DNA from 3 places in the Ornithinibacter aureus genome. Region 3 is predicted to be linked to each of the others. Evidence: predicted binding sites of a transcription regulator. Region 3 holds the regulator's gene; each other region holds the start of a gene.
The links. The regulator HspR, encoded in region 3, represses chaperone genes until heat shock. The targets are predictions, from matches to a motif close to AAGTTGAGTCNNNNNGACTCAACTT.

Region 1 (6,668 bases), 1.2 Mb from region 3:
CGTGGTCCAGGTCGACGGGGCCGCTGCCTCGACGATCCTGCGGGGGTTGGTCGACTTCGCCGTCGTCGGTGCCGACCGCATCGCCGCGAACGGGGACGCCGCGAACAAGATCGGCACCCTCGGGGTGGCCCTGGCCTGCCGGGACGCCGAGATCCCCTTCATGGTCGCTGCGCCGTGGTCGACCGTCGACCTGTCGATGGCGGACGGGTCGGGCATCGAGATCGAGGAGCGGTCGGGGGATGAGATCACGAGCCTCGGCGGGGTACAGGTCGCGCCCGAGGGGTCGGCCGGGTTCAACCCTGCGTTCGATGTCACCCCCGCGCGTCTGGTGGATGCCGTGGCGACCGAGCGTGGGGTCGCCGAGCCGAGGTCGGGGCAGGACCTGTGGTCGATCGCCCCGTGACGGGAGCCGTTCTTTCGTCTCGGGCTTCATTGCCAGCATCTGAAGGTATGATCTTCAGATGGAGCAAATGAAGAACAACGCTTCACGGTGCACTCTCATCGGCGACATCGTCGGTTCTCGGGGGTCGGTCGACCGTGCAGACCTGCACCGTGCCGTCGAGGCCGCACTTCGTCAGGTCGACGACGCCGTCCCGTCCCTCACGGGGCTGCGGGTCACCGTCGGCGACGAGTTCCAGGGGTCGTACGCGACGCTCGGCGAGGCGCTGGATGCCGGGCTGCGCGTGCGCCTGGCCCTGCTGCCCGACGTGGATACCCGCATCGGGGTCGGGCGGGGGAGCGTGACCACGCTCGACCCGGAGCGAGGGATCGAGGACGGCCCGGGCTGGTGGGCGGCCCGCGCTGCCGTCGAGGCGGCGGAGGAGGCTGCGGCGAAACCTGCCACCCGGCACCTGCGCACGGCCCTGCGGGTGGACGCGTCAGAGGACGACAGCGCGGTCGACGCCGTCAATGCCGCACTGCTCTGTCGGGACCATCTGGTTGGCTCGTGCTCAGAGCGTTCGATCCGACTGCTGAGGGGGCTCATGGAACCGCACACCACCCAGGGTGACCTGGCGACACTCGAGGGCATCAGCCCGTCGGCGGTCTCCCAGCGCGTGCGCGCTGACGGCCTCGGGGCCGTGTTGGCGGCCCATGACCTGCTGCGGGCGCTGCCGTGAGCTGGCTCGGCGTCTGGCTCGTCGGCCTCGGCCTCGCCGACCTCGTGCGAGCCGCAGCTCCGCCGGCGGTGGCCCGGCGGTCACCCGCTGTCGGGGCAGCGGTGATGGCGGCGTTCGCCGCTCTGGCCGGGCTCACGGCTCCCATCGACCTCGTCGTGCTGGGGGTGTCGATGGTGGCGCTTGCCCTGTGGGCGGTGCTGTCCGCTCAGGCCTTGTCGACGGGGCGGGGCCACGGCCGTGCCCTGGCCGTCCTCGGTGCCGTGGCCTTCGCGCTCATCGCGCTGTCGGGGTGGGCCTCGTCGGCCGGCGGGCGGCTCGCGTCGTGGCTCGCCTGGGCCGACCTGCCCATGCTCGAGGCCGACAGTGACCCGGGTGCGGTGCTGCTCGTGACCGGTCTGCTGGTCGCGAACCTCGCCACCGCCAACGTCGTCGTCCGACTCGTCCTGGTCAGCGTCGGTGCCCTGCGGCCGGTGCAGCAGGCCGAGCTGCCGAGCGGGCCGCAACCCTCGGACCAGCTGCGCGGTGGTCGGCTCCTCGGCCCGATGGAGCGGGTTCTGATCATCGGTCTCGGGTTGGCCGGTCAGCTCACGGCGGCCGGGCTCGTCATCGCCGCCAAGGGTCTGATCCGCTTCCCCGAGCTGCAGGCCAAGCGTGACGAGAGCTCGACGGTGGATGCCGTCGGCATCGACGAGGTCACCGAGTACTTCCTCGTCGGGTCGTTCGTCTCCTGGCTGGTGGCCCTGGCCAGCCTGGCGCTGACCCGCTGAGCGACTTGATCTGCTGAGGGTCCTGGCCCGGCGCAGCCATCGTGCTCAGATGCTGATGATGTTGCCCTTCCACTCCTGCGGGAAGTCCGTGGTCGTGTCGCCGGCCATGAGCAGGCGGTAGGTCATCGCCGCGGCCTCCTCGAGGTTCAGGGACCGACGCAGTGCCATCGACACGGTGTCGCCGAGCGTCGAGCACCCGTGGTGCGCCATGACGACCGCGTCGTGGTCACGGGCGGCATCCGCGGCGGCATCCGCGATCTCCTGCGAACCGGCGGGGTGGAACGGCACCCGCCCGGCGCTGCCCAGGTAGAACTGGTGGTCCAACGTCGTGAACCGGATCGGGGCGCCGAGCATGTCGACGAGCAGCACGTGCTGCGGGTGCAGGTGGATGACGGCCTGCACGTCCGGGCGGACGGCGTACGTGCGCTGGTGCAGCTTCCACTCCACCGACGGGCGTTGCGCGCCACCGATGCGCTCACCGTCGAGGGTCAGCTCGACGAGGTCGTCGGCGGTGAGGCGGTCGAGCCAGGTGCCCGACCCGGTGACGAGGAAGGTGTCGGTGCCCGGCAGGCGGACCGACAGGTTGCCGCCGCTCGCCTGCACGAGGCCGCGGGCGACGAGGTGCCGCCCGGCATCCAACAACTGCTCGATCAGGGTGGCGCGCTCACTCGTCATGCGCCCGATTCTCGCCTACGCAGAGCCCCGTCCCGACCTTCCCCACGAGACGTGGACGCCACGTCGCCGGTGCTCGTCTCGGCGACTTCTCGTGGGGAGGGTCAGCCGGGGTCAGGCGCGCAATCAGGCACTCGCGGGCCGGGCTGCTGTCAGGGGGCTGAGCCGGGCTCAGACGCCCACGGGCTGGGCGGCGCTCGCCTCGCCCTCGATGACCTGGCGGCTTCCCTTGTGGCTCACCGAGATCTTGCGGGGCTTCGCCTCGTCGGCGACAGGAATCGTCAGGGTGAGCACCCCGTCGGAGTAGTCGGCCTCGATGCGGTCCGGGGCCACCCCGTAGCCCAGCGTGAGCTGGCGTGCGAAGGTGCCGGTCGGTCGCTCGTGGGAGAGCCACTGGACGTCTTCGTCGGTGGTGTCACGACGCTCGGCGCGGATGGTGAGGGTGCGTTCCTCGACATCGACGTCGATCGTCGACGGGTCAACCCCCGGCAGGTCGATGTGGGCGACGAAGTGGTCGCCGGACCGGTAGAGGTCCATCGGCATGGCGGCTGACGCGGGAGTTCGCAGAGAGCCAGAGAGCACGCGGTCCAGGTCGCGGAAGGGGTCAAAGGTGGTGGCCATGGTGTCCTCCTTGCTCGTTGGGCGGCCGGCCCAAGATTGAGTGATGATGACTCAATATTAGGGCTGGAGGTTGGCTCAATGTCAACTCCCTCAGCCATCGAATCCCGAACATCAGTGGGTGCTCGGTTCGCCGTCACCTCGGGTGGTGCTGCCACCCATCCCCTCGTGACCAGGACACCAGCGTGGGTGCCCGACCGGTGGTCACGATCCACAAGCGCGTCAGCCCGTCGGCGACGACGTCCTCGTCAGCGAGTGCCGGCCACCCGGCATCCGGCGTCGATTCGGAGGTGATGCCGATGAAGAGGTGTCGCTCGTCGACGCCTCGTGCGCTGACCACCTTCACCATGCGGCGCGCGACGTGGGGCACGAGGAGGAGGCTGAAAGGGTCGGCGGGCAGGCTGCTCGCCGTCGTGACCTCAACGGCAGCCGTTCTCCCTCTCGGATACGTCAGGTGCAGGTCGTACGCCCCCTGCCGCGTGCCGACGTCGTGGGCGCGCACGGTCCCGCCCGTCACGTGCTCGAGGAGCAGAGCGGCGGCGCGCTCGTCGGGGCGCAGCCCGTCGAGGCGGCGCGGGTCGCTGCCCATGCAGCCGCACGCTACCGGCCGAGAAGGCGTTCGTCCCCGGAATGCAGGGGGGATGCCGTGGGCGCGGCACCATCGGGGGCGCGCGGACGGCATCCCACGATGCGTGGAACGCCGGAACCGCGCTGCCCCGCGAGGGACAGCGCGGTTCCGGCGAAGGATGGCCTCGATCAGATGTCGAAGTACATCTCGTATTGCCCGTGCATGATTGTTCGCGTTGGCGCAAGTTGGCGGCAAGCTTCTGACCTGCGAATCTGTGGTTGGTCGCGTTGGCCGATGTTGACAATGACTGGTTGCTGGCACGGACACTTTCGCGGAAACATTCAGGGCGCGGCCAGCGGATGGCAGCATACGAGCGTGGACTCCGAGCCTGTGATCGCTTCCCAGGATCAGCCGCCCCTCAGGCCGTCCGTCCTCCCTCCTCTGACCGGACAGGAAACATTCAACGGAGTCGACGCGACTGTTGCGGACTTCTGGCGATTCGCCATGTCGGACTTGCGTATGAACAACACTCGCGGCTACCTCGCCGAGTTTCTCGTCGCCCGCGCAGTTGGCGCAGAGGGCATGCGCGTCGAATGGGACGAGTACGACGTTCTCACCCCCGGTGGCATCCGCATTGAGGTCAAGTCCTCGGCATACCTGCAGAACTGGGAACAGCGAAACCTGTCCCGCATCCAGTTTTCTGGCCTTTCCCGTAAAGCCGACACGACGGGGGGAGGTGAGGGCCCAGCAGAAGGCACCTACCACGCCGACGTGTACGTGTTCGCAGTGCAGACCGCCACCTCTCACACCGGGAACGACCCTCTTGACGTGAGGCAGTGGGACTTCTACGTCCTAGCGCGACAAACCATCGTCGCGCTGGGCCAGCGGTCCCTCGGCCTAGCGGCCTTGGCGCGACTGACCGATGGCGCAGTCACCTACGCTGAGCTCGCGGCCGCCATCCACCAGGCCGCAGCAAGGCGGCCTTGATCGCGCCCGCGCCGTGAAGGTAGTTGCGTACCCACTGCCCCGTGGCCCAGGACCCGCGTCGACTGCATCTCCAAGGCAGTGGGAGCCGCCCCTGGTCGGCAGCGAAGCCAACTCCGTCCCTCAGGAGGCAGAGGACCCACCCATCATGAAGTTGACGGGGCGGTACTCGAGGTGGCGAACTTGACTCCAGAGATCGCCGTGGGGGGCGCCAGGCGTCTCCTTGGCCTGCCAGACATGGGCGACGAGATCTGCAAGTTGGATCATTCTTGATCGGCGCGAGTCCACGGCGTAGACCGCGTCCACGATCACCGCATGATGGTAAGGGTCTTCCATCCGGTCAAAGTGCATCACGCTATCGGTGGTAACGAGATCGACGCTCTGCTCGTCGCACACGGCCATGATCGAGCGCTCGTTGACCTCGCGAGCGTAGTCGCTCGCCACTATGGCCATGGCCATGCTGGTGCTCCTCTTGGCCTCATTGAGCGTCTTGCCTGCCGGCTTGCGGCCAACGCGCTGGAGGATGCGCGCGCCGTGCGGTTCCAAACTCGCCAGGCATTGTGTGGCGACGAGCAGTCGTTCCCGCGGTGACTTGCTCCTCCACCAGCCGCGGTTTCCCAGGATCTCCTCGCCCTTGAGTTCCACGGACTGCCGGTTCTTGGGGGCCGGGCCACCCTCGCGGACTATCGCTTCGACTGCGGCGCAGAGAGAGCGCACGTTGTCGCTTGGCAGGATGATCCCCACGAGCCCGACCCGGCCCTGGGACTTCACGTCGTCGAGGTACAGGCTCAGCATCCGCTCATGGCCTCGAGTCCAACTTTCGACTCCAGTGACCTCGATGGCCTGACGCAAAGGCTCGGACCTCGCGCCTGAACTCCTCGATGTCCTGCCGCGTCACGGCCTGCGATTCCGCCTCGACCTCGCGCACCTTGTTGAGAGACGGCGCGCAGTTCAACGCCTCAGTCGAGCAGTGTGGAGAGCGTGCGGGCCTTCTGCTTGTTGACGTAGGCCGCGACCTTCGCATCGTCGAAATCGGCAGTGACGGCCAATGCGAACGGGTCGTGTTGTTATAGGGCTCCCCCTTGAGTCGCACGGGAGCGCCGGGGGAGAAGTCGCAGGCTTTGCAGGCGGCCTTGTAGTAGGACTCTGCCTGAAGATTCGGGACGTAGGTGCCGGCCGGCGCCGAAAGGCGATCCGTCGGCCCGACCAGTAGTCCCGTCGAGTCCTCGCACAGCCTCAGCACCGTCTCGCCGTTGCTGTCGCGGTAACGGATGAGGTGCAGTGGCGGCATGCCACCGTCGGCGGCAACGAAGCGGGCGGCGTTGCCGTCTCGCGCGGCATACCAAGCCGCCTGGGGCTTGTAGTCCTGTGTGGGAGGCCCAACCTCGGCCTCGGTCCGTTTGAATTGATCCCACCACCCCATGCGTGCAGCGTAGGGCCTCGTCGCTCAGGTCAGTAGTCACCCATGAGTGTCGTCAGGGCCGCCTCGTAACGGGGCCGCAACTTATCGGGCGTTCGCGCCGCCAGATAACTCAGGACGATCACACCCTCCTGATGCGCATTGGCGGCACCCCATGACTTCAGGAACGCCGTGGCGTCTCGCTCGTTCGCGAACTCATAGACCGACACGTCCTCGGTCGTCATGAGCATCACGCACTCGTGGACCACTCCGTAGCAGTTCTGCTCCGTGTTGTCCCGCGGCTCGGTGACCGGCAACCCCTTCTCCTTGAAGGCAGCGATCACCTCCGAGGCCAAAGGCCCGACCTGTGCCGCCACGAACTTGACCTCATCGCCGGGCTGGGCCTCTGCGCCGGCCGCTGGCGTCTGGCTCGTCACGACCCAATGGCCGCGGTCGTACAAGTCCGGCATGTTGACAACTGGGGGCGCGAAGCTGCCGACCAGGCCCATGCCAATCAGGACTTTGCGAGCCGCCTCGCCCGA
Region 2 (6,668 bases), 1.5 Mb from region 3:
CGCGTGGAGCGGCTGGCCGCGGTGGTGGCCGTGGCGGCGGTCGTGGGCAGCTGGCTGATCGTGCGCCGGCTGCGTCGCCGCTGAGCGTGGTCGTGGCCTCGACGGCGGCCACGGGGCGGCTGCCCGTCCGCATGCTGCACGACCGGGAGGCGAGTCGGTCTCCGCGACGGGCAGACGTCCGGGAACAGCGAACGAGGCCCCCCGGTGTCGGGGAGCCTCGTTCGGTCCAGCCTGGTGCGCCATCAGGGACTCGAACCCCGAACCCGCTGATTAAGAGTCAGCTGCTCTGCCAATTGAGCTAATGGCGCGCGTCGCAGACATTAGCAGGATGGCCCGCGACCCGCGAAATCGCGGTGGCGAAGCGGTGCCCGGCTCAGTCCCGCAGGTCATCCGGCCGGCTGCGGCGGCGGTGCCACACGAGTCCCAGGGCGGCGGCGAGGGCGGCGACACCCACGGCGATGCCGACCCCGACCCACGGCGACGTGCCCGCCTCGTCGGCCACGGGCTCGGGGGTGGGTGTGGGGGAGTCCGACGGCATGGGCGTCGCGGATGCCGTGGAGACGGTCGGCGTCGGGCTCGCCTCCGGGGTGCTCGTCGGGGTGCTCGCCGTCGGGGAGGCAGTGGCCGCGACCGCCGTCGACGTGAACGTCACCGTCCCGGAGATCGGGTGCCCGTCGTTGCTCACCACCCGGTAGGTCACCGTGTGCTCGCCCGCCGCCAGTGGCGCCGCGAGGGGCTGCGTCACGGTGGCGCCCTCGACGCTCGGCGCCCCGTCGACCTCGGCCCCCTCGGGTCCGCTCACCCGGACGGCGACGAAGTCGGGGTTGATGCTCTCGTTGAAGGTCAGCACCACCCGGTCCGCGGTCTCGACGCTCGTCCGGTCGGCCGGCTCCGAGGACACCAGGCGCGCGTGGAACGGCAGGGTTCCGGGCGCAGGGGAGGCGAAGGCGGGCGCGATGGCGACGAGGAAGAACGCGACCACGATGACGAGCGTGACCACGGTGGCGAAGCGACGGGATTGCATGGGGCCCATCCTCCCAAAGCCTGCGCGCGGATCCGGTCGCAGGTCCGGTGACATCCCCGAGGACTGCAAAAACCCCGACCCGCCGTAGCGGATCGGGGCCTCGCAGTGCCTGGGGTGCCTGAGTAGTACGTTCGGCAACTCCGCCCCCAAGACAAAAACCCTGGTCAACCGCCTAGAGCGTGGGGTCTACGAGGTCTCTCGACGTCCCCAGGATACCGCTCCGAAGGATGATCGTGGCCCTGTTGCGAGCACTGTCGAGACGGCTCAAACTTTTCTGACCGCCTCCGAGGTGGACGCGCTTGTCGGCGACTACCTGGCCGGGATGAGCGTCAAGGCGCTCGCTGAGAGGTACGGCATTCACCGCGCCACCGTGTTCTCCCATCTGCGTCGCCGCAACGTGCCGAGCCGCCGACCAAGGCTGGGGATCGACGAGAAGGTCGAGGCCGTGCGGCTCACCCGAGCGGGCGTCTCGATGCGGGCCATCGGTCGCCGGATGGGCGTGGACTGTAAGGCCGTGCGGGCTGCACTGGTCGAGGCGGGACTCATCGTGGACGAGGCGAGCGATGACTCGTAGCTGCGGTTCCGAGTTGCTGATCCGTCGGTAGCGCTCGGCGCACCTCGTCGGTAACGAGCGCCGAGAGGAACCGATGATGACCAGCGTGAGTGATGTCGCGAATGACGAGCGCACCGCGAGGATGGTGCTGTCCATGCTCATCGAACCCAATGACCCGGTGACAGGACGCATCTTGTCCAGGCTAGGAGCAGTCGAGACGCTTTGGCTCGCTGAGCGCGACGGCGCGGTGGTGGGGCTGAGCCCTGTGGACGCGCAGGTCTGGAAAGCGGATCAGGCTCCGTTCGTCAGGCGAATCACTTGCGAAATGCCTACGTGGGGTCCAGTCTGTCGAACAAACATCGGCAGTGGAGTTATAGCGACTCAGCGTAAAGGGGGGTGGTGAGACGGTGACCTCATGTGCGGACCTGCGCATCGCTCAGCAGATGGATCCGCGCTCGATGTCGGTCGATCTGTCCCGAGAGGGCGACGAGTACGTTCCTGAGGAAGGAACCTGCCAGGCATCGACTCGGAGTCCATCGAGCTGGGTGGGCGGCCAGCCGCTCACCGTCCGCGCGGTCAGCGGCCCAGTCCGCGACCGCCGGCGCGAAGTGGTTCACCGCCGAACGGCCCCCACGGGCAATTCATGCGGCTGCTGGGACTGGCGCCCGGCATCGACAGCGACAGCGTCACCGCCAGCTGCGACCTGGGTGTCCTGCGGGTGGTGATGCCCATCGAGCAGCCCGCCGTCCGGAAAGATCCCCCTGAAGCAGCCTGCTTCCTGACTCTGACCGCGTCAAGGTCATCGCCGGGGCACTCAGCCCTGCGCCTGCTCCGATCCTGGCGCGCTCTTTGACGACCCCTGAAACGTGTCTCACGCGACAAGAAAGGAACAATCATCATGGCCAAGGCAGTAGGAATCGATCTGGGAACCACGAACTCCGTTATCGCCGTCTGGGAGGCCGGCGAGGAGAAGGTCATCCCGAACGTGGAGGGAGCCCGCACTACCCCGTCGGTGGTCGCCTTCACCGAGGACGGTGAACGGCTGGTGGGGCAGCTTGCCCGCCGGCAGAGCATCCTCAACCCGAAGGGCACCATCTCGTCCGCCAAGCGGTTCATCGGCCGGTCCTTCGACGAGATCAAGGAGGAAGCCAACGCCGTCGGCTTCGACGTCGTGGAAGGCCCCAACGGCGAAGCACGGTTCAACATCCGCGGCAAGCAGTACGCGCCGGAGGAGATCAGCGCCCAGGTGCTGCGCAAGCTCGTCGACGACGCCAGCAAGTTCCTCGGTGAGAAGGTGACCGAGGCCGTCATCACCGTTCCCGCCTACTTCAACGACGCCCAACGCACCGCGACCAAGGACGCCGGACGCATCGCCGGGCTCGAGGTGCTGCGCATCATCAACGAGCCCACCGCCGCCGCACTGGCGTACGGAATGGACAAGAAGAACCACGAGACCATCCTGGTGTTCGACCTCGGTGGCGGCACGTTCGATGTCAGCCTCCTCGACGTGGGCGACGGGGTCGTCGAAGTGCGATCCACCGCCGGTGACACCCACCTGGGCGGCGACGACTTCGACCGCCGGCTGGTGGACTACTTTGCCGACGAGTTCAAGAACGAGAACGGCATCGACCTGCGCAACGACCCGCAGGCGCTGCAGCGACTGTTCGAGGCGGCCGAGAAGGCGAAGGTCGAGCTCAGCTCGGTGTCCCAGACCCAGGCGAGCCTGCCCTTCATCACCGCCGACGCCAGCGGACCCAAGCACCTCACCATGACCGTGAAGCGGTCCAAGTTCGAAGACCTCACCGCTGACCTCGTTGAGCGGTGCCTGGGTCCGGTGCGTCAGGCGATGGCCGACGCGAAGGTCAGCGAGAACGATATCGACGAGGTCATCCTCGTGGGCGGTTCCACCCGCATCCCCGCTGTCCAAGCGCTCGTCAAGCGGCTCACCGGCGGCAAGGAGCCGAACATGACGGTGAACCCCGATGAGGTGGTCGCTGTGGGCGCCGCCATCCAGGCGGGCGTCCTCAAGGGCGACGTCGACGACGTGCTGCTGCTGGATGTCACCCCGCTGTCGCTGGGTGTGGAGACCCGCGGTGGCGTGATGACGAAGATCATCGAACGCAACACCACCATCCCCGCCCGACGCAGCGAGGTGTTCTCCACGGCCGAAGACAACCAGCCGTCGGTGGAGATCGTCGTCCTGCAGGGCGAGCGGGAGAACGCCGCAGACAACCGGGTGCTGGGCCGGTTCCAGCTCACCGGCATCCGCCCCGCTCCTCGCGGTGAAGCGCAGGTCGAGGTCACCTTCGACATCGACGCGAACGGCATCCTGCACGTGACGGCGAAGGACAAGGACACCGGCACCGAGCAGGGCATCACCATCAGCGACACCTCGAATCTGGACCAGGGCGAGATCGACCGGATGGTTAAGGAAGCCGAGCAGCACCGTGCTGACGACCAGGCGCTGCGCCAGGCCGTGGACGCCCGCAACGAGCTGGACTCCGCCGCCTACCAGGTCGAGCGGGTACTGCGTGAGCTCGGCGATGCTGCACCGGAGCACGAGCGTGCCCGCGCGGAGCTGCTCATCACGCAGGCCCGCGAGGCAGTGCAGAACAACGTCGGCGAGCAGGAAGCGAAAGAGCGCACCGGCGAGCTGCTGCAGGTTGCGCAGTCCCTTGCTGCGGCCCGCGCGAACGCCAGCCACGCTGAGCAGCCCGCTCAGGACGACGAAGACGACGTCGTCGACGCCGAATTCGAGAAGTAGCACGGAGGGAGGATCGCGATGGTCGAGGAGCAGAACGAGGACACGCGGGCCGTGGACCTGCTGAACGACGACCTCACCGACGTGTCCCCGGAGGAGATCCGCGCCGCGCAAGCAGCGGTCGCCGCCCAGTTGGAGACGGCCGAGGACCGGTGGCGCCGGGCGGCGGCGGACTACGACAACCTCCGCAAACGGATGGCGCGCGAGATCCAGACCGCCCGCGAGCAGGAGCGGCGGCACACCGCCAAAGCCTTCTTGCCCGTCGTCGACGGGCTGGACCGGGCGCTCAGCTTCGGGGTGGACCTTGACGAGGGCGTTCTGGGTGGCATGCAGGCCGTCCGGGCGCAGGCCGCTGATGCGTTGCGCGCACTCGGGTACCCCGAGATTGTCATCGACGGTGCGGAGTTCGACCCGCAGCTGCACGAGGCGGTCTCGGTCGTCGAGGATGCCAGCGTCCCGCCGCGCAGCATTCTCGCCGTCACTCGCTCCGGGTTCGGAACGCCTGAGCGGATGCTGCGACCGGCTGCGGTCGTGGTCACCCGCAGGCCGGATGAGGAGTAGGAGATGGCGGAGGATCTCTACAGCGCGCTGGGGGTCTCCCGGTCGGCGGATCAGAAGGAGATCCGCCGCGCCTACCGGGAGAAGGCCCGCAAGTTCCATCCGGACGTCAACAAGACCCCGGGGGCGGAGGAGACCTTCAAACGGATCAGTGAAGCCCACGATGTGCTGTCGGACCCGGAAACCCGCTCACAGTACGACCGGTTCGGTGAGAACTTCCGGCAGTACGCCGCCGCGGACGCGGCTCGCTCCTCCGAGCAGCCGCGCCGCAGCGGCGGCACCCGATACACGTGGAGCGGGGGCGGCGCGCAGAGCGTGAACTGGGAGGACCTCTTCGGGGAAGGCTTCGGTGGTTTCGGTCGCGGCGCCGACCACACCGCGGAGCTGGAGATCACCGTCGAGGAGGCCTACCGGGGCGGGCGGCGCACCGTGCAGGTCGCGTCCCCGTACGGCGGCGCGCAGGAGTACACCATCGACATCCCAGCGGGCGCTGTCGACGGGCAGCGGCTGCGGATCGCGGGCGCAGGCGGAGCGGGCGCCGACGGACAGGACGGGGACCTGCTGGTCACGCTGCGCGTGAAGGACAGTAAGCGGTACCGGCTCAGCGGCGCGGACATCGAAACGGACCTTCCCATCTCACCGTGGGAGGCGGCGCTGGGCGCGGATGTCAGCGTGCCCACCCCCGGCGGCCCGGTCACCGTGCACGTTCCGCCCGGCTCGTCCACTGGCAGGCGGCTCCGCCTGCGCGGGCAGGGGATGCCCCGCAGAGGACAGCCGGGAGACCTGTATGCGCGGGTGAAGGTCGTCGTTCCCCGCACTCTCAGCAACAAGGAGAAGGAGCTGTTCGAACAGCTCCGCGACGAATCGTCGTTTGATGCCAGGAGAGGATCATGACCTCACATCACCTGCCCGTCCGTGTCGCCCGGGCCGACCTGGCGGCGACCGCGGTGGCCGCAGGCATCCACCCGGATACGCTGCGGAAGTTCGTCGAGCTGGGGCTGGTCACCGCCCACGTCGACACCAGCGGCCGGCTGTGGTTCGCCCGTACCGTCCCCGCCCGCGTGCGCACCATCGTGCGTCTGCACTCCGATCTTGCCGTGAACTACGCCGGCATCGCACTCGTGCTCGACCTGCTCGCCCGCATCGAGCAGCTCGAGCAGCACCGGACCATCCGACTTGAAGGAGACACCCCATGGACATGAACTCACTCACTCAGAAGTCGCAGGAAGCGCTCACCTCGGCCCAGAGCATCGCGGTCCTGGCCGGTCAGATGGAAACGGACGAGGAGCATCTCCTGCTCGCACTGCTGCAGCAGGAGGAGGGGCTGGTTCCCCGACTGCTGCAGACAGCGGGTGCTGACGTGGAAGCGGTACGCGCCGACGTCGAAGCGGAGATCGCCCGCAAGCCCAGCGTCTCCGGGTCCTCCCCGCAGACCGGTCAGGTGTACGTGAGCCGCAGCCTCACCTCCACCCTGGAACGGGCGGAGCGGGAGGCAAAGCGGCTGAAAGACTCCTACATCTCCGTGGAGCATCTCGTTCTGGCCCTCGCCGACGACTCCTCCAACCGTGCCGCGTCCCGCGTGCTGCGCGGGCACGGTGTCACCCGGGAGAGCTTCCTCAGCGCGCTCACCAAGATCCGCGGCAACCAGCATGTCAACTCCGCCACCCCCGAGCAGACGTACGAGGCGTTGGAGAAGTACGGCCGTGACCTGGTCGCTGACGCCCGGTTGGGCAAGCTTGACCCGGTCATCGGGCGTGATGCGGAGATCCGCC
Region 3 (6,668 bases):
CGGGCGCACGGCATCCGGCCGTGGGTGCTCGACCTCGGCGGCGGGTTCCCCGCCGAGCTGGAGGGTGGGGAGGTGCCGTCGGTGAGCCAGTTCGGGGCGGCCATCGAGGCCCACCTGGCCGACGCCTTCGGCGAGGACCGCCCGCGCACGCTCGTCGAGCCCGGGCGGGGGATCGTCGGGGATGCCGGCACCGTCGTGACCAGCGTCGTCGGCGTCGTCGACCGCGGCGGGGTGCGCTGGGTGTTCGTCGACGCCGGGGTGTTCACCGGACTCGTCGAGACGTTGGACGAGGCGATCCGCTACCGGCTCGAGGTGCCGGGGGTGGGTGGGACGAGCGGGCCGTGCGTGCTCGCCGGCCCGACCTGCGACAGCGCCGATGTGCTCTACGAGACGACACCGGTGTCGCTGCCGCTGAGCCTCGCCGAGGGTGACGAGCTGCGCATCCACGCCGCCGGGGCCTACTCGACCTGCTATTCCACGGTCGGCTTCAACGGGTTCGCCCCCCTGCCGACGGTCGTCACCAGCTGACCGGCGCTGACCGGTACTGGTCAGGGGCTGACCGGGCCCGTCCGGCGCTGGCTACAGTGACAGTCATGGCGACCACCGACCTCGCGACCTCCCTGGGCTACAGCGACCTGCTCGGGAGCATCCCGGTGACGCCGTCCTCGACGACGTCCCGGGTGGTCGTGAACAACTCGGCCCTGCGGGTCGTGGTGTTCGCGTTCGACGAGGGGGAGTTGCTCACCGAGCACGCCTCGCCGCGGGCGGTCGTCGTGCAGCTGCTCGACGGCGCGATCCGGTTCACCGTCGGTGACACCGAGCACCACATGGTGCCCGGCGACGTCATCTACCTCGCCCCCGGTGAGCGGCACGCCCTGGTCGCCGACGCACCGAGCCACCTCAGCCTCGTCATGGTCGACGTGGCCGCGACTGCCGCCTCCGGGGCCTCGCCGACCGCCTGACCTCGCTGTACCGCGACCTGCACCGCCACCCCGAGCTGTCGTCGCAGGAGCACCGGACCGCGGACATCGTGGCGGCCTGGATGCGCGCCGACATGGACGCCCTGCCGGTCGCCGAGGAGACCGGCCTGCCGTACGCGAGCACGGTCGACGGCGTCATGCGCGCCTGCGGTGACGACGTGCACGTCACCTGCCTGCTCGGTGCCGCCACGACGCTGGATGCCGTGCGCGACAGCTGGCGCGGAACGGTCGCGGGCCGGCCTTCGCGGCGACCGACTCGCTCAAGGTCAGCCCTGGACGTGATCGGCCGCGTGGTGCGGGCCGAGTCCGATGCGTCGGCGGCCCGCAGGTTCGCCCCTGGGCGCTGGGCCTGCTCACCGCGTCAAGCATCGTGCGCGGCGGGTAGCTCGTCGCCCTGTTTCTCCTCGGCAGCGGCCGGCAGGCGCCAGTCGAGGAGTCGAGACACGCCGACGCGGCAGCGTGATCCCGGGCGTTTGTCGCCCCCTCGACTCCGGCTGCGGGGCCCGGAGTCGAGGCCGGGAACAATCCAGCCCTGACCAAGGTTGAGTCAAGTGAACGCAAGTTTGGAGCGCTCAGTTTGCTCACGGCATCCGAGCGGTCTACCTTGAGTCCCAAGCACTCAACCCCAGCATCACACAAGGAGCACCCATGGCACGTGCAGTCGGAATCGACCTCGGCACCACGAACAGCGCCGTCGCCGTCCTCGAGGGTGGCGAGCCCACCATCATCGCGAACGCCGAGGGCGGTCGCACCACCCCGTCGGTCGTCGCCTTCTCCAAGGGCGGTGAGGTGCTCGTCGGCGAGATCGCCAAGCGCCAGGCCGTCACCAACGCCGACCGCACCCTGCGCTCGGTCAAGCGCCACATGGGCACCGACTGGCGCTCCGACGACATCGACGGCAAGAAGTACAACGCCCAGGAGATCAGCGCCCGCATCCTCCAGAAGCTCAAGCGCGACGCCGAGGCCTACCTCGGTGAGGCCGTGACGGATGCCGTCATCACCGTCCCCGCGTACTTCGACGACCACGAGCGCCAGGCCACGAAGGAGGCCGGCGAGATCGCGGGCCTGAACGTCCTGCGCATCGTCAACGAGCCCACTGCGGCCGCGCTCGCCTACGGCCTGGACAAGGGCAAGGAGGACGAGCTCATCCTCGTCTTCGACCTCGGTGGTGGCACCTTCGACGTCTCCCTCCTCGAGGTCGGCAAGGACCCCGACGACGGCTTCGCGACCATCCAGGTCAAGGCGACCTCGGGTGACAACAAGCTCGGTGGTGACGACTGGGACGAGCGCGTCGTGAGCCACCTGCTCACCACGGTCAAGAACTCCTCCGGCGTCGACCTCGCCAAGGACAAGATCGCCATGCAGCGTCTGCGCGACGCCGCCGAGCAGGCCAAGAAGGAACTGTCCTCGGCCTCGAGCACGAACATCTCGCTGCAGTACCTCTCCATGTCCGAGAACGGCCCGATCCACCTCGACGAGACCCTCACCCGGGCGCAGTTCGAGCAGATGACCAAGGACCTGCTCGACCGCACCAAGCAGCCGTTCCAGAACGTCATCAAGGACGCCGGGATCTCCCTGTCCGACATCGACCACGTCGTGCTCGTCGGTGGGTCCACCCGCATGCCCGCCGTCAGCACCCTCGTCAAGGAGCTCACGGGCGGCAAGGAGCCGAACAAGGGCGTCAACCCCGACGAGGTCGTCGCCCTGGGCGCGTCCCTGCAGGCCGGTGTCCTCAAGGGTGAGCGCAAGGACGTCCTGCTCATCGACGTCACGCCGCTTTCGCTCGGCATCGAGACCAAGGGTGGCCTGTTCACCAAGCTCATCGAGCGCAACACGGCCATCCCGACCAAGCGCAGCGAGGTCTTCTCCACGGCCGAGGACAACCAGCCCTCGGTGCTCATCCAGGTCTTCCAGGGTGAGCGTGAGATCGCGCAGCAGAACAAGCCGCTCGGCACCTTCGAGCTCTCCGGCATTGCCCCGGCCCCCCGAGGCGTCCCGCAGATCGAGGTCACCTTCGACATCGACGCCAACGGCATCGTGCACGTGACCGCCAAGGACCGCGGCACCGGCAAGGAGCAGAAGATCACCATCTCGGGCGGCAGTGCGCTGTCCAAGGAGGAGATCGAGCGCATGGTCAAGGACGCCGAGGCCCACGCCGAGGAGGACAAGCAGCGCCGCGAGGAGACCGAGACCCGCAACATGGGCGAGTCGCTCGTGTTCTCGACCGAGAAGTTCCTCGCCGAGTCCGGCGACAAGGTCTCCGACGAGCTGCGTGCCCCGGTCGACGAGGCCCTGGCCGCCCTCAAGGAGGCCATCAAGCCGGAGACGGCGGCGTCCAAGGACGACATCCAGGCCAAGATCGACGACCTGAACACCAAGTCCCAGGCCATGGGTGCGGCGATGTACGCGGCCGCGGCCGAGCAGGGCGAGTCCGGCGACGTGCCGGGTGCCGAGGCCACTGACGGTGGCCAGCCGGCATCCGACGCGGGTGACGACGACGTCGTCGACGCCGAGGTCGTCGAGGACGACGCGCCCGAGGACAAGAAGTGACCGAGCCCCACGGCCCGGAGCAGACCGACAGCAGCCCGCTCAGCGGTGAGGTCGTCGACGACAGCGTCAACACCGAGTGGGTCAACGACGGCGACGAGGTGGCCCCGGCAGCAGCCGGGGCCGCCCCCGCCGCGGCCGACGAGGGCGAGGCGGCTGCCACGGCATCCGCCGAGGGTGTGGATGCCGTGGGCACCCACCCGGATTCGATCCTCGCTGCCGAGCGGCTCGGCGACCTGCAGCGGCTCCAGGCCGAGTACGTCAACTACAAGCGCCGGGTCGACCGCGACCGGGCGCTGATGCAGGAGCGCGCGGTGCGTGACGTCCTCGAGTCGGTGCTGCCGGTGCTCGACGACATCCAGGCCGCGCGGGACCACGGCGACCTCGTCGACGGACCGTTCGCGGCCATCGCCGACAAGCTCGAGGCGACGCTCGGCAAGTACGGTCTCGAGCGCTACGGGGCGAAGGGCGAGGCCTTCGACCCCATGCAGCACGAGGCCCTGATGCACGCGCCGTGGCCCGAGGGCGACGACGACCTGCCGACCGACGCGCAGTCCACGACGGTCGTCACCGTGCTGCAACCGGGCTACCGTGCGGGGGAGCAGGTCCTGCGCCCCGCCCGGGTCGCGGTCGCAGACCCCGCCTGATCCACGGACGAGGCACCGAGAGGAGGCGCCCATGGCCAGCCAGGACTGGTTCGAGAAGGACTTCTACGCGATCCTCGGCGTCCCCAAGGATGCCGACGAGGCCGCGATCAAGAAGGCGTACCGCAAGCTCGCGCGGCAGCACCACCCCGACCGCAATGCCGGGGACGCTGCCGCCGAGCGGCGGTTCAAGGACATCGGTGAGGCCCACTCCGTGCTCTCCGACAAGAAGCAGCGCGAGGAGTACGACGCGGTGCGCCAGATGGCGCAGGGCGGTGCCCGCTTCCGCGCCGGCGGCCCCGGTGGGGCCGGCGGCTTCGAGGACGTTTTCTCGGCCTTCGGTGGCGGAGGGGGTGGCCAGCGGGTGCGCTTCTCCACGGGCGGCCCGGGCGGCGCCGGTGGTGCGGGGGCCCAGCCCGACCTCGACGACCTCCTCGCGCAGATGTTCGGCAGTGGCGCCGGGGCGGGCGCCGGTGCGCGTGGAGCCCGCGGCGGCGACCCGTTCTCCGGGTTCGGAGCCCCCCGTGGACCTCGCCCGGGCGCTGACGTCCAGGCCCGCACGACCCTGAGCTTCCGCGATGCCGTTCAGGGCGCCACGGTGACCCTGTCGACCCCCGAGGGTCGCCGGATCACGACCAAGATTCCTGCGGGGGTCAAGGACGGGCAGAAGATCCGGCTGCGTGGCAAGGGAGCCGACGGTGACCCCGGGGCACCCAAGGGCGACCTCATCCTCACGGTGACCGTCGAACCGCATCCGGTCTTCGGGCGCGACGGTGACAACCTCACCCTCGACCTGCCGGTGACCTTCTCCGAGGCCGCACTCGGGGCCACCGTCGCCGTGCCCACCCTCGATGGCACCCCGGTACGGGTCAAGGTGGCACCGGGGACCCCGAGCGGCCGGGTGCTGCGCGTCAAGGGACGTGGGGTCACCGGGCGAGGCGGCACCGGCGACCTGCTCGCCAAGGTGACCGTCATCGTGCCCCAGCGACTCACCGACGCCGCCCGCAAGGCGGTCGAGGTGCTGCGGGAGCAGGAGGCCGACGTCGACCCGCGCGCCGCCCTGTTCGAGCAGGCGAGCGGCTGAAGGAGGACGCCATGACGTCGTTCCAGTACGCCGCCTTCAGCCCCGACGACGAGACCCCGGTCTTCGTCATCTCCGTCGCGGCCGAGCTTGCCGGCATGCACGCCCAGACCCTGCGTCAGTACGACCGACTGGGCCTGGTCACCCCGTCGCGCACCCGAGGGGGCGGTCGCCGCTATTCCCAGCGCGACGTCGCCCTGCTGCGCGAGGTGCAGCGACTCTCGCAGGACGAAGGGGTGTCGCTGTCGGGGATCGCCCGCATCCTCGAGCTCGAGAACGAGGTGGCCGCCCTGCGCTCGCGGGTGGCCGAGCTGAGCGCCGAGCTGGATGCCGTCCGGGCCGCATCCGGTCGCGTCACCCGGGTCTTCTCGGTCGCCCCGAGCGGCGACGTCTACGCCGCGCGCCTCGGCGAGCGGCCACGGCACGGGCGCTCGCAGGCTCTCGTCGTGTGGAACCCGACCCGATCCTCCTGAGGTCCTGACCCCCGGGGTTCAGGCCGCGGTGGTGCGCTGCCGGGCCGTCGCGGCCACGGTGACGGCCGCCGCAACGAGCGCGGCGACGCCGACCAGCGCGGAGCGCGGCTCGTCGGTGAAGCGCCCGACGGCGATCCACCCCAGGCCCCAGACGATGGCGGCCGCGACCGCCCACCGGCCGCCGAGCCGGCGCGCGAGGACCACCGCGACGAGGGCGGCCACCGCGAGCACCGCGGCAGCAAGCACCTCGGCGACCAGGCCACCGGGGTCGACCCCGCTCGCCACGAACGCGGCCGTGACGTTGGCGCAGGCCGCCACGGCAACCCAGCCGAGGTAGAGCCCGAAGGTGCCGTCCACGATGACCGTCTCGGCATGGCCGTACGACGGGTTCGCCTGCAGCCGGGCCACGAGCAGGCCGAGGGTGACGACGAGCCCGGCCATGACGAGAACGCTCACCCAGATCCAGCCCTGCTGGGTGACGAGCAGCCAGAGGGCGTTGAGCACCATGGATGCCGCCGCGAGCCACCCGATCGCCCGGTGCCGACGGTCGGTCGCCTGGTCGGGCAGCCACTGCCACACGGTGTAGGCGGCCAGGCCGAGGTAGATGGGGGTCCAGATCGAGAAGGCGGGGCCGGCGGGGGCGATGAGCGTGGCGTCCGCGGCCAGTGCGCCCCCGGACGACTCCTCGACCCGGGTGCCGATGACACCGACGCCGACGAGCGTCCCGATGACGCAGAAGACCTCGGCGAGGGTGACGGCGACCTGCCGGGTTCGGTCCGAGCGGGTGGGGTCGGTCCGGGGGGAGGCAGTCGGGGTCGAGGCGGCCATGCCGTCATTGCACCACGGGCCCGGAGGGACACGGGTCCCACGAGCAGCGGCATTCAGGGCAGTTTCAGGTTGGGGCGATATCGTCGATGCGTTGCGCACGTCGTGCCTCGGCTGT

Region 1: C8E84_RS04280 (Hsp20/alpha crystallin family protein) is a predicted target of HspR. The motif match lies at 3,212-3,236, and genes of this name have one in related genera.
Region 2: C8E84_RS18625 (Hsp20/alpha crystallin family protein) is a predicted target of HspR. The motif match lies at 1,941-1,965, and genes of this name have one in related genera.

The regions. Positions count from the first base shown of each region.
Region 1 covers NZ_VMSB01000001.1:880,033-886,700, reverse strand. The annotation lists gene mtnA (S-methyl-5-thioribose-1-phosphate isomerase) at 1-403, shown strand, start outside; gene C8E84_RS04295 (SatD family protein) at 462-1,118, shown strand; gene C8E84_RS04290 (hypothetical protein) at 1,115-1,885, shown strand; gene C8E84_RS04285 (class II aldolase/adducin family protein) at 1,931-2,560, opposite strand; gene C8E84_RS04280 (Hsp20/alpha crystallin family protein) at 2,729-3,178, opposite strand; gene C8E84_RS04275 (hypothetical protein) at 3,312-3,764, opposite strand; gene C8E84_RS04270 (hypothetical protein) at 4,119-4,730, shown strand; gene C8E84_RS04265 (DUF3800 domain-containing protein) at 4,851-5,522, opposite strand; gene C8E84_RS04260 (PASTA domain-containing protein) at 6,180-6,668, opposite strand, start outside.
Region 2 covers NZ_VMSB01000001.1:3,586,190-3,592,857, forward strand. The annotation lists gene C8E84_RS17070 (DUF3618 domain-containing protein) at 1-84, shown strand, start outside; tRNA gene C8E84_RS17075 (tRNA-Lys) at 233-308, opposite strand; gene C8E84_RS17080 (copper resistance CopC family protein) at 374-1,024, opposite strand; gene C8E84_RS17085 (hypothetical protein) at 1,314-1,598, shown strand; gene C8E84_RS18625 (Hsp20/alpha crystallin family protein) at 2,221-2,430, shown strand; gene dnaK (molecular chaperone DnaK) at 2,476-4,341, shown strand; gene C8E84_RS17095 (nucleotide exchange factor GrpE) at 4,360-4,899, shown strand; gene C8E84_RS17100 (DnaJ C-terminal domain-containing protein) at 4,903-5,790, shown strand; gene C8E84_RS17105 (chaperone modulator CbpM) at 5,787-6,098, shown strand; gene clpB (ATP-dependent chaperone ClpB) at 6,089-6,668, shown strand, end outside.
Region 3 covers NZ_VMSB01000001.1:2,075,284-2,081,951, reverse strand. The annotation lists gene C8E84_RS09935 (type III PLP-dependent enzyme) at 1-528, shown strand, start outside; gene C8E84_RS09930 (cupin domain-containing protein) at 594-962, shown strand; partial or broken gene C8E84_RS18085 (M20/M25/M40 family metallo-hydrolase) at 998-1,210, shown strand; gene dnaK (molecular chaperone DnaK) at 1,629-3,530, shown strand; gene grpE (nucleotide exchange factor GrpE) at 3,527-4,174, shown strand; gene C8E84_RS09910 (DnaJ C-terminal domain-containing protein) at 4,206-5,255, shown strand; gene C8E84_RS09905 (heat shock protein transcriptional repressor HspR) at 5,267-5,725, shown strand; gene C8E84_RS09900 (TspO/MBR family protein) at 5,744-6,553, opposite strand.